3 regions of the Streptomyces sp. ID05-26A genome follow, and region 3 is predicted to be linked to each of the others. Evidence: riboswitches for the same ligand, from Rfam matches in the RefSeq annotation. Region 3 holds a riboswitch; each other region holds the start of a gene.
What was found. Region 3 has a riboswitch for cobalamin ahead of PV646_RS31315 (CbtB domain-containing protein). Riboswitches for the same ligand answer to the same signal wherever they lie in the genome.

Region 1 (3,265 bases), on a different contig from region 3:
AGCACGTCCAGGCCGATGTCCTCCTGCAGGTCGATCACGCGGCCGATCTCGTCGCGCATCCGCTGCCCGTACTCGTCCTCGGTGATCTCGCCGTTCCGGACCGCCGCGCGCGCCCTGCGGAGGTCGCCGGTCTGCGGGAACGAGCCGATCGTCGTGGTCGCGAGCGGGGGCAGCCCGAGCCGGGCCTGTTGAGCGGCGGCACGTTCCTCGTAGGGCGCGCGGACGCGGTGCTCCGGCCGCAACGACTCGACGCGTGCCCGGACGTGGTCGTCACGGCGCGGGCTGGGCAGCCGACGCTGCGCCTCGTCGGCCCACGCGCCGTCCGCCCCACCGCGCAAAGCCTTGCCCAGCAGCACGATCTCGCGGACCTTCTGCCGCGCGAACGCCAGCCGCGCCCGCACGTCCGGTTCGAGGGTCTCGGCGTCCAGGTCGTACGGCACGTGCAGCAGCGTCGAGGACGACGAGACGACGACCTCGCGTGCGAAACCCAGCAGGGTCGCGGCCTTCGCCAGCGCGGCGTGCAGGTCGGTGCGCCACACGTTGCGGCCGTCGACCAGCCCGGCGACGAGGATCTTGTCGCGCAACGCGGGGATCGCGACCGACGTGTCCGGCGCGGCGACGAGGTCGACGCCGATCGCCTCGACCCGCGACTGGGCCAGGACCGGCAATGCCTCGCCCAGGTCGCCGTAGTAGCCGGTGACGAGCAGCTTCGGCCGTCCCGGCAAGCCACCGAGAGTGCGGTAGGCGCTCCTCAGGGCGTCGAGCTCAGCGGGGGTGCGGTCGGCGGCGAACGCCGGTTCGTCGAGCTGCACCCACTCGACGCCCTCGACCCTGAGCCGGCCGAGCAGTTCGACGTAGGCCTCCACCAGGCGGTCGAGCAGTGTCACCGGGTCGAAGCCCGGGACCGTGCTCTTGGCCAGCAACAGGAACGTCACCGGGCCGAGCAGCACGGGCCGGGTCGTGACGCCGAGGTCGCGGGCTTCGCGGTACTCGGCGATCGGCTGGTCACCGGCCAGCGAGAACTCGGTGTCCGGGCCCAGTTCCGGCACCAGGTAGTGGTAGTTCGTGTCGAACCACTTCGTCAGCTCCAGGGCCGCGGCGCCGTCCCGGCCGCGGGCCGCCGCGAAGTAGGTGTCCAGTTCGGACAGACCCAGGTCGCGGAACCGTTGCGGGATCACGCCGAACAGCTGGGCGGTGTCGAGCACCTGGTCGTAGAACGAGAACGTGCCGGACGGGATCGAGTCCAGTTCGGACAGTTCGGCCCAGGTCCGGGCGCGGAGTTCCCGCGCGGTCCGCCGCAGGGCGGCTTCGTCGATCTTCCCGGCCCAGTACTGCTCGACCGCGCGCTTCAACTCGCGCTTCGGTCCGATCCGGGGGTAGCCGAGAACGGTGCTGCCGATGGTCACAGGCTCTCTCCTCGCGAGCGTGCGGAAGCACCGGAGACCCACGAGGACAGCTCGAGACAGCACGAGGCCGGCCCGTCAGCCCGCCCGAGAGGCTCCGGAGCAGCGCGCACCGGTTGGCGCGCGCACCTGCGGCAGGTCTTCGGACTCGTGGGCGCCGTGCTGGAACCTCTGGGGGCTCACTCCTACCGGCCGTCGCTTCCCAGGTCTCGCGACCCAGTGCTGTTGACGGCTTTCGTTCCCACTCACCGCTGCGGGGCAGTCCCGGACTCGCACCGGGTTCCCTTTTGCTCCACCCGGGACGAACCCGGGTGAACCGCTGGCGTGATCGAGACTAGCGGGCCGCGCCGAGTATGCCCAGCGCCATGTCGGCGTACTGGATGGTGAGATCGCTCAACCCGACCGGCCCGGCGGGGGAGTACCAGCGCGAGACGCCGCTGCACATCTCCAGCAACGCCAGCCGTGCCACGCCCGGATCGGCCACCGACAGCTCGCGCGCCTTCACGCCGGCCTCGATCGCCTGCTGCCAGAAGCTCTCGTAGCGGTCGCGCAACGCCACGATCTCCTCGCGCCGTGCGCCGGTCAGCGCGCGCATCTCGCCGTCGACGACTGCGGTCTCGCGCGGCTTCTCGGCGTGGGCGCGGACGTGCATCTTGACCAGCGAGACGAGACGTCTCGTCTCGGTTCCGGCCTGGCCGGTGACGTGCTGGCCGGTGACGTGCTGGCCGGTGATCTGCTCGGCGGCGGTGATCAGCTCGGTGAGGCTCGTGCGCATGATCTCGGCCAGCAGGTCTTCCTTGGTGCCCATGTAGTGGTAGAGCGTCGCCGACGAGAGGCCGGCGGCCTGCGCGAGGTCGCGGATGCCGGTGCCGTGGAAGCCGCGCTCGGCGAACAACCGCACCGCGGCCTCGCGGACTCGTTCCTCCGTCGTCATCTGCTGCCTCCCTTGACCGGCTCGACGCGATCACTCTAGCGTCAAGCCCGATCGATCGATCGATCGAAGGGGAGACATGACCGTCGACTACTCCTGCGCCGAGGGCGTCGCGCAGGTGCACCTGAACCGTCCGGAACGGCTCAACGCCGTGGTTCCGGCACTGGTCGAGGACCTGCTGGCGGCGTTCGCACGAGCCCGTGAGGACCAGGCGCGGGTGGTCGTGCTGGCCGGACGCGGCCGGGCGTTCTGCGCCGGGCACGACCTCAAGGAACCGGTTCCGGCCGAGACCGAGGAGCAGACGCGGGCGCGCCTGGAACGCATCCAGGACGTCACCCGCGCGATCCGCGACTTCCCCGGCGTCGTGATCGCGGCGGTTCACGGCTACGCGCTGGGCGCGGGTGCCGAGTTCGCGCTGGGATGCGACCTGGTGGTGACCGGAGTCGGGGCGGAGTTCGGGTTTCCCGAGGTCAGCGTCGGCCTCAGCGTCACAGGAGGCGTCTCCGCCCTGCTGCCGCGGCTGGTCGGTCCGCACAAGGCGAAGGAATGGCTGCTGCTGGGCGAGCGGATCACCGGCGCCCGCCTGATGGAACTCGGAGTGGTCTACCGCGAGGTGTACGACCACGAGAAGCACGCGATGAAGCTCGCGAAGCGCATCGCCACCCAGCCTCCGGTCGCCGCGTTGCTGGCGAAACGCGCCATCGACCTGGGCTGTGGCTCGACGCTCGACCAGGCGCTGGCCACCGAGGTCGACCACGCCGTGATCACCAGCACCTCTGGCGAGGGGGACGGGGCGCGGGCGGAGTTCGGCCGTGGCTGACCTGATCGGCGCGCTGCGGACGGCCGTCATGCGGTGGCCGGACAGGACGGCGTGGACGTTCGATCCGGGCGGCTCGTTCACGTTCGCGCAGATCGGCGCGCTGTCCGACGG
Region 2 (3,265 bases), on a different contig from region 3:
GAACAGCTCCGCGAGGCGCAGCGGCACCGAGGGGTCGCGTTCGGAAGGCTTGAGCACGAACGAGTTCCCGCACGTGATCGAAGGAGCGGCCTTCCACAGCGGGATCATCGCGGGGAGTTTGAACGGCGTGATGCCGGCGACCACACCGAGCGGCTGGCGCATCGAGCAGACGTCGATGCCGGTGCCGGCGCTGTCGGAGTACTCGCCCTTGAGCAGGTGCGGGATGCCGATGGCGAACTCGACGACTTCCAGTCCTCGCTGGATGTCACCTCGTGCGTCGGCGACGGTCTTGCCGTGCTCGGACGACAACAACCGGGCCAGGCTGTCCTCCTCCGCGCGTACGAGGTCGACGAACCTCATGAGCACGCGGGCCCGGCGCTGCGGGTTCCAGGTCGCCCATTCCCGTTGTGCCGCAGCGGAGTCCGCGATCGCGTCCGAGACCTCGGCGGCCGATGCCAGCGGCACGCGGGCCTGGACCGACCCCGTGCTCGGGTCGAAGACGTCGGCGAAGCGCCCGGACGTGCCGGACACGGGCTTGCCGCCGATGAAGTGGTGCAGATCCTTGCTCCCAGAAGGTCCTTCCGTTTGAGCGCAGGAGGGAGCCGCCCGTGTCGCGTGTGGACGACCGGGCACGACGAAGACACGGCTTATGGCTGCGGGATTGCGTTTCTCGCGCAGGTAGGAAGAATCCGCATGCGTTCAGCTCCATCCTCGTGGACGAACACGGAAGTCCCCGGCCGGTATCCTGGCTCCCGGATCGACGTGCCGCCCCGGCCTTCCCGGCTCGCGCCAGTGGCCTGCTGATGGGACACCGCTCCCCGGTCACAGTGGCGGGACCGCGCCGGACTCGCACCGGCTTCCCTGCACCGTGGACCTTCGGTCAACCTAAAGTAGGACTTCCTACCATGTCGAGAGTGGCCGCGATCACCGGCGCGCGCACGTGATCGTTCGGGGCTGCTCCGACTGGGCGACACGCCCACTAGATGTAGTTGTCGATCGCTCGACGACACCCATGTATGGTGCTCCGAGCTGGTTCGGCCGATCATCCAGATCGGTCGTCGCAAGAGGGAACCCGGTGTGAGTCCGGGACTGCCCCGCAGCGGTGAGTGGGAACGAAAGCCGTCAGAAAGCACTGGACATCGACGTCTGGGAAGCGACGGCCGGTAGGCGCCTGGAGACAGGCTCGCCCACGAGTCCGAAGACCTGCCAGCGCCCCGCACGTGCCCACGCGTGCGGGTGTCCGAGGCCCCGAGGGAGGGCGGGAGGACGTGGCGGTCGCGCGCGCCCGTTCACCCTCTCCCGATCTCGTGGCCACCCCGAGCTCGCGAGGAGAGAGCTGTGACGGCGGTCGACACGCTCACCACCACCACAATGCGCGTCAAGAAGCGCAACGGTTCACTCGAACCGGTTGACCTGAACAAGATCGTGCGCGCGGTGGAACGCTGCACGGTCGGTCTGCACGACGTCGACCCGCTGCGGGTCGCCACGAAGACGATCAGCGGTCTCTACGACGGCGCCACCACCGAGGAGCTGGACCGGCTCTCGATCCAGACCGCCGCGGCGCTGGTCGCCGAGGAGCCCGAGTACTCCAAGCTCGCCGCCGGCCTGCTCGCCGCGTACATCGAGAAGGAGGTGCGCCGTCAGGGCGTGCAGTCCTTCAGCCAGAGCGTCGCGCTCGGCCACGCCGAGGGCCTGATCGGCGACGCGACCGCGAAGTTCGTCGCCGCCAACGCCCGCAAGCTCGACGACGCGATCGACCTCGACGGCGACCGGCGGTTCGAGTACTTCGGCCTGCGCACTGTCTACGACCGCTACCTGCTGCGCCACCCCGCGAAGCGTTCGGTCATCGAGCAGCCGCAGTACTGGCTGCTGCGCGTCGCGTGCGGTCTCTCGCACACCGCCGCCGAGGCCATCGACTTCTACCGGCTGATGTCGTCGCTCGCGTACCTGCCGAGCTCGCCGACGTTGTTCAACTCCGGCACCCAGCACACCCAGATGTCCTCGTGCTACCTGCTCGACTCGCCGAAGGACGAGCTGGAGTCGATCTACGACCGGTACAAGCAGATCGCCCGGCTGTCGAAGTTCGCCGGCGGCATCGGTGTCCAGTGGTCGCGGGTGCGCTCGAGGGGTGCGCTGATCCGCGGCACGAACGGCCACTCCAACGGCATCGTGCCGTGGTTGCGCACGCTCGACGCGTCGGTCTCGGCCGTCAATCAGGGCGGCCGTCGCAAGGGCGCTGCCTGCGTGTACCTGGAGACGTGGCACCCGGACGTCGAGGAGTTCCTGGAGCTGCGCGACAACACCGGTGAGGACGCGCGTCGCACGCACAACCTCAACCTGGCCAACTGGATCCCCGACGAGTTCATGCGCCGCGTCGAGGCCGACGCGGACTGGTCGCTGTTCGACCCGGACGAGGTTCCCGAGCTGGTCGACCTGTGGGGCGACGAGTTCGACCGCGCCTACCGCGGCGCCGAGGAAGCGGGTCGCGCGGTCCGCACGATCAAGGCCCGCGACCTGTACGGACGGATGATCCGCACGCTCGCCCAGACCGGCAACGGCTGGATGACGTTCAAGGACACCGCGAACCGCACGTGCAACCAGACGGCGTCGCCGTCGAACGTCGTGCACCTGTCCAACCTGTGCACGGAGATCCTCGAGGTCACCAGCGACGAGGAGACCGCGGTCTGCAACCTCGGCTCGGTCAACCTCGGCGCGCACGTGGCTGACGGCGGGATCGACTGGGACCGCTTGCGTTCCACGGTCCGCACCGCCGTCGTGTTCCTCGACCGCGTGATCGACATCAACTACTACCCGACCGAGCAGGCGGCTCGGTCCAACCCGCGCTGGCGCCCGGTGGGTCTCGGTGTCATGGGCCTGCAGGACGTGTTCTTCAAGCTGCGCCTGCCGTTCGACTCGCCCGAGGCCCGCGAGCTGTCCACGCGGATCGCCGAGGAGATCTACCTGACGGCGCTGGAGTCCTCCGCCGAGCTGGCCTCGTCGGCGGGCGCGCACCCGGCGTTCGCGGAGACCCGCGCCGCCAAGGGCGACCTGCAGCCCGACCTGTGGGGCGTCACGCCCACGCAGACCGAGCGCTGGGGCGCGCTGCGCGAGCGGGTCAGCGAGCACGGACTGCGCAACTCGCTGCTGATCGCCATCGCGCCCACCGCGACGATCGCCTCGATCGCCGGCTGCTTCGAGTGCATCGAGCCGCAGGTGTCGAACACGTTCAAGCGCGAGACGCTGTCCGGCGAGTTCCTGCAGATCA
Region 3 (3,265 bases):
GGAGGAGCCGTTGTCGTCGGCACCGGAGTCGGCCGCGAGGTCACGGCCGGTGATGCCGAGGTCGAGGTCGCCGGACGCCACGTAGATCGCGATGTCCTTGGGGCGCAGGAAGAAGAACTCGACCTCGTTGTTCGGGTCGAGCACGGTCAGGTCGCGGGGCTCGTGCCGCTGCCGGTACCCGGCCTCGGTGAGCATGGCGGAGGCGCGTTCGGCGAGCGCGCCCTTGTTCGGGACTGCTACGCGCAGCATGTGGAAGTCTTTTCGTCAGAGGTACTTGTAGACGTCTTCGAGGGTGAGCCCACGGCCCAGCATGAGCACCTGGAGGCGGTAGAGCAGCTGCGAGATCTCTTCGGAGAGCTTCTCGTCGGACTCGTACTCGGCGGCGATCCATACCTCGCCCGCCTCCTCCAGGACCTTCTTCCCCTGCGCATGGACCCCGGCCTCGAGCGCGGCGACGGTGCCGGATCCCTCCGGCTTGGTGGCGGCTCGTTCGGTCAGTTCAGCGAACAGGGAATCGAAGGTCTTCACGGCTCCACATCCTCCCATCCCGGCGCCCCCCGTCCACACCGCGGTCACATCTGTCCCGGCCCGTGGACGTGATCTGTCCTGCATGGACCCGGTAGCTTGACTGTCCCCTACCTCAGAAGAGTGAAGACGGGGTTCCTGCTTCACAGCTGACTGCGGAAGGGCGGGCCCTCGCCGTCTGACATCAGCTCCACAGGCTTCACCCGAGTCGCCTCGGGCTACGACTCGACCAGCCGCAAGGATGTTCTTCGCCGCGTTCAGGTCCCGATCGTGCCGGGTGCGACATTCTGGGCACGTCCAGTGCCGAGCCGACAACGTCAACTCAACAAGCAAATGCCCGCACTCTGAGCAGGTCTTGCTACTGGGGTACCAGCGATCGACGACTCTGATCGAACGACCAGCGCGTTGCGCCTTGTACTCCAGCATCATGCGGAACTCACCCCACGCCACATCGTTGATGGAGCGAGCCCTGATCGGGCCTTCTCGTCCTCCGCCGGAAGATCCACCCGGTAGCGTGAACTTCCGTGTCTGAGTTCGCCGAGGTCCTCGAAGCCCTGCGCAGGGTGCGTGGAATCAACCCGTTCTTCGCTCTCGACGTGGGCCGTCCGGACGAGTCCTGGCTACCGGGAACAGCACTCCTGGAGGGCCCGGCGCTCAAGAACACCATCGACGCCATCGCGATTCGGTACAAAGCGGAGGAACCACGCGTCGCCGCCAGCCTGTTCTTCCTGAGCTACACGGCCCGGCTGCTCAGTCCGCTCACGGCCGCGAACATCCCGATCGACGTGCGGCCGGAGAACCTGTGGTGGCGGCACGACGCCACGAACGGCCTGAGCGTCCGCATCGACCAGCCACGACTGGGCCCGCCCGCCGCCGAGGCGCTCGCCCCCGTGGTGGAGGCGGTCCAAGCGGTCACCCCGGTCGCGAGCGGACTGCTGTGGGGCAACGCGATGTCGAACGTCGCGGGTGCCCTCAAAATGGTTGTCCGCGCACGCATGCTGACCGCCGAGGAAGCGGAAGAACGCGGCGAACGGCTCATGAGCGCACCGCCGTTCGAACAGGCGGGAGAATTCCTGACTTTTCCCGGCGAGGTCACGTTCCGGCGTCGGTCGTGTTGTCTCTATTACCGCGTCGCCCCAGGTGGGAAGTGTGGTGACTGTCCACTCGTGAAGTGAGGAACGCAACAACTCTTATGGCCGGTTGTGCTTAACGTGCCGCTCAACTTACGGTGCACCCGCCGCAGTGACGGGAAGCCGGTGAGAATCCGGCGCGGTCCTCGCCACTGTGACCGGGAAGCGATCCCCGCCGAGCACGTCACTGGTCCCCGCCGGGACTGGGAAGACGCGGGGGCAGCGTTGATCCGGGAGTCAGGAGACCGGCTGCGGCGCCGCAAGGAGAGTTGACCTTCCACGAGGTATGGAGGAGCCCGTCATGACGAGCCCCGCAGCAAGCCTGTCCGCCGTCCGCGTGCCCAAATGGGCCTTCGCCGTCTCTGTGCTCGGCCTGATCGTCACGTACCTGGTCCTGCAGGAGAACGGTCTCGCGCTCGGCGCGGGTTCCGAATTGCTGCACGAGTTCTTCCACGACGGCCGCCACGCCCTCGGCGTTCCCTGCCACTGATCCGATTCCGCAGATCAAGCAGATGACGACGACGTACAAGTCGCTTGCCCTGCGCGGGATCGCGGCCGGCGGTATCGCCGGTGTCGCGTCCGCGCTGGTGCAGCTCCTGGTGACCGAGATCCCGATTCGCGCCGCGCTCGCGGTCGAAGAGGCTCGCGCACCCGCCGGTGAGGAAGCCGGCCATTCCCACGGTGGCGAGGACGAACTCGTCAGCCGCGGCGCCCAGATCATCGGCGGCATGCTCGGCGTGGTGATCGTCGGCATCGCCGTGGGCCTGGTGTTCGCCACGGCCTACGCGCTGTCGAAGCGCTGGTTCGCCGGCAGCACGCCGTTCAGCCGCAGCTTCACGTTCGGTGCCGCGGTGTTCGGCGCCGTGGCGCTGCTGCCGTGGCTCAAGTACCCGGCCAACCCGCCCGCCGTGGGCGACCCCGAGACGGTGAACTACCGGACCGCGCTCTACCTCGGTGTGGTGGTGGCCGGCCTGGTGATCGTGTGGGCCGCGAGCTGGCTCGCCGAGCAGCTGCGCGCGCAGTCGCAGCCGGTGCGGACGACGGCCGTGCTGCTCGCGGTGGCCGCGGCCACCGCGGTGGTGCTGCTGGCGTTCCCCGCGCCGCCGGACACGATCCCCGCGGACATGCCGGTGAACGTGCTGTGGCAGTTCCGCCTCAGCTCGCTCGCCCAGCTCGCCACGCTCTACGTCGGCATCGGCGTGGTGTTCGGTCTGCTGGTGGATCCGGCCACGCGCAAGGCGAAAGCCCCCGAGAAGGCGGCCGTCGCGTGATGGTGTGGGGTGGCCGCGAGGCCACCCCGCCCACCCGACCGTGGGAACGCATCCACAACTGGTTGCGCGTCAACGCGTCCCGCACCTTCGACCAGATCACGGCCGCTCCCGGGGCGACTGATCTCTGGCGCCTCACCGGCGCCGAGAACCTGATCCCGGCGCGGTACACCCCGTTGTCCCCAGAGGATTCCCAGCGGGAACGAAAGAGGAAGCGGACACACCTCGAAGTCGAGGCGGAACCGGCGGGCACGACGTCGGGAACATTCCTCGAGGAGTTCGTCCCGATCGCCGCGGACGGCATGGGCGACTACCTGTTCATCGACGAACGCCCGGGTCCGG

Region 1: linked by a shared signal. The riboswitch ahead of metE (5-methyltetrahydropteroyltriglutamate--homocysteine S-methyltransferase) and the one ahead of PV646_RS31315 (CbtB domain-containing protein) in region 3 are both predicted to bind cobalamin.
Region 2: linked by a shared signal. The riboswitch ahead of PV646_RS30760 (ribonucleoside-diphosphate reductase subunit alpha) and the one ahead of PV646_RS31315 (CbtB domain-containing protein) in region 3 are both predicted to bind cobalamin.

The regions. Positions count from the first base shown of each region.
Region 1 is NZ_JARAYZ010000002.1:2,014,609-2,017,873, reverse strand. Features, by position in the region: gene metE (5-methyltetrahydropteroyltriglutamate--homocysteine S-methyltransferase) at 1-1,448, opposite strand, end outside; cobalamin riboswitch at 1,520-1,739, opposite strand; gene PV646_RS24785 (TetR/AcrR family transcriptional regulator) at 1,738-2,337, opposite strand; gene PV646_RS24780 (enoyl-CoA hydratase/isomerase family protein) at 2,414-3,154, shown strand; gene PV646_RS24775 (AMP-binding protein) at 3,147-3,265, shown strand, end outside.
Region 2 is NZ_JARAYZ010000003.1:763,760-767,024, forward strand. Features, by position in the region: partial or broken gene PV646_RS30755 (aldehyde dehydrogenase family protein) at 1-558, opposite strand, end outside; cobalamin riboswitch at 719-886, opposite strand; cobalamin riboswitch at 1,014-1,225, shown strand; gene PV646_RS30760 (ribonucleoside-diphosphate reductase subunit alpha) at 1,372-3,265, shown strand, end outside.
Region 3 is NZ_JARAYZ010000004.1:23,896-27,160, forward strand. Features, by position in the region: gene hisG (ATP phosphoribosyltransferase) at 1-249, opposite strand, end outside; gene PV646_RS31300 (phosphoribosyl-ATP diphosphatase) at 265-546, opposite strand; partial or broken gene PV646_RS31305 (zinc ribbon domain-containing protein) at 772-999, opposite strand; gene PV646_RS31310 ((2Fe-2S)-binding protein) at 1,050-1,700, shown strand; cobalamin riboswitch at 1,749-1,923, shown strand; gene PV646_RS31315 (CbtB domain-containing protein) at 1,957-2,145, shown strand; gene PV646_RS31320 (CbtA family protein) at 2,168-2,926, shown strand; gene PV646_RS31325 (SMI1/KNR4 family protein) at 2,926-3,265, shown strand, end outside.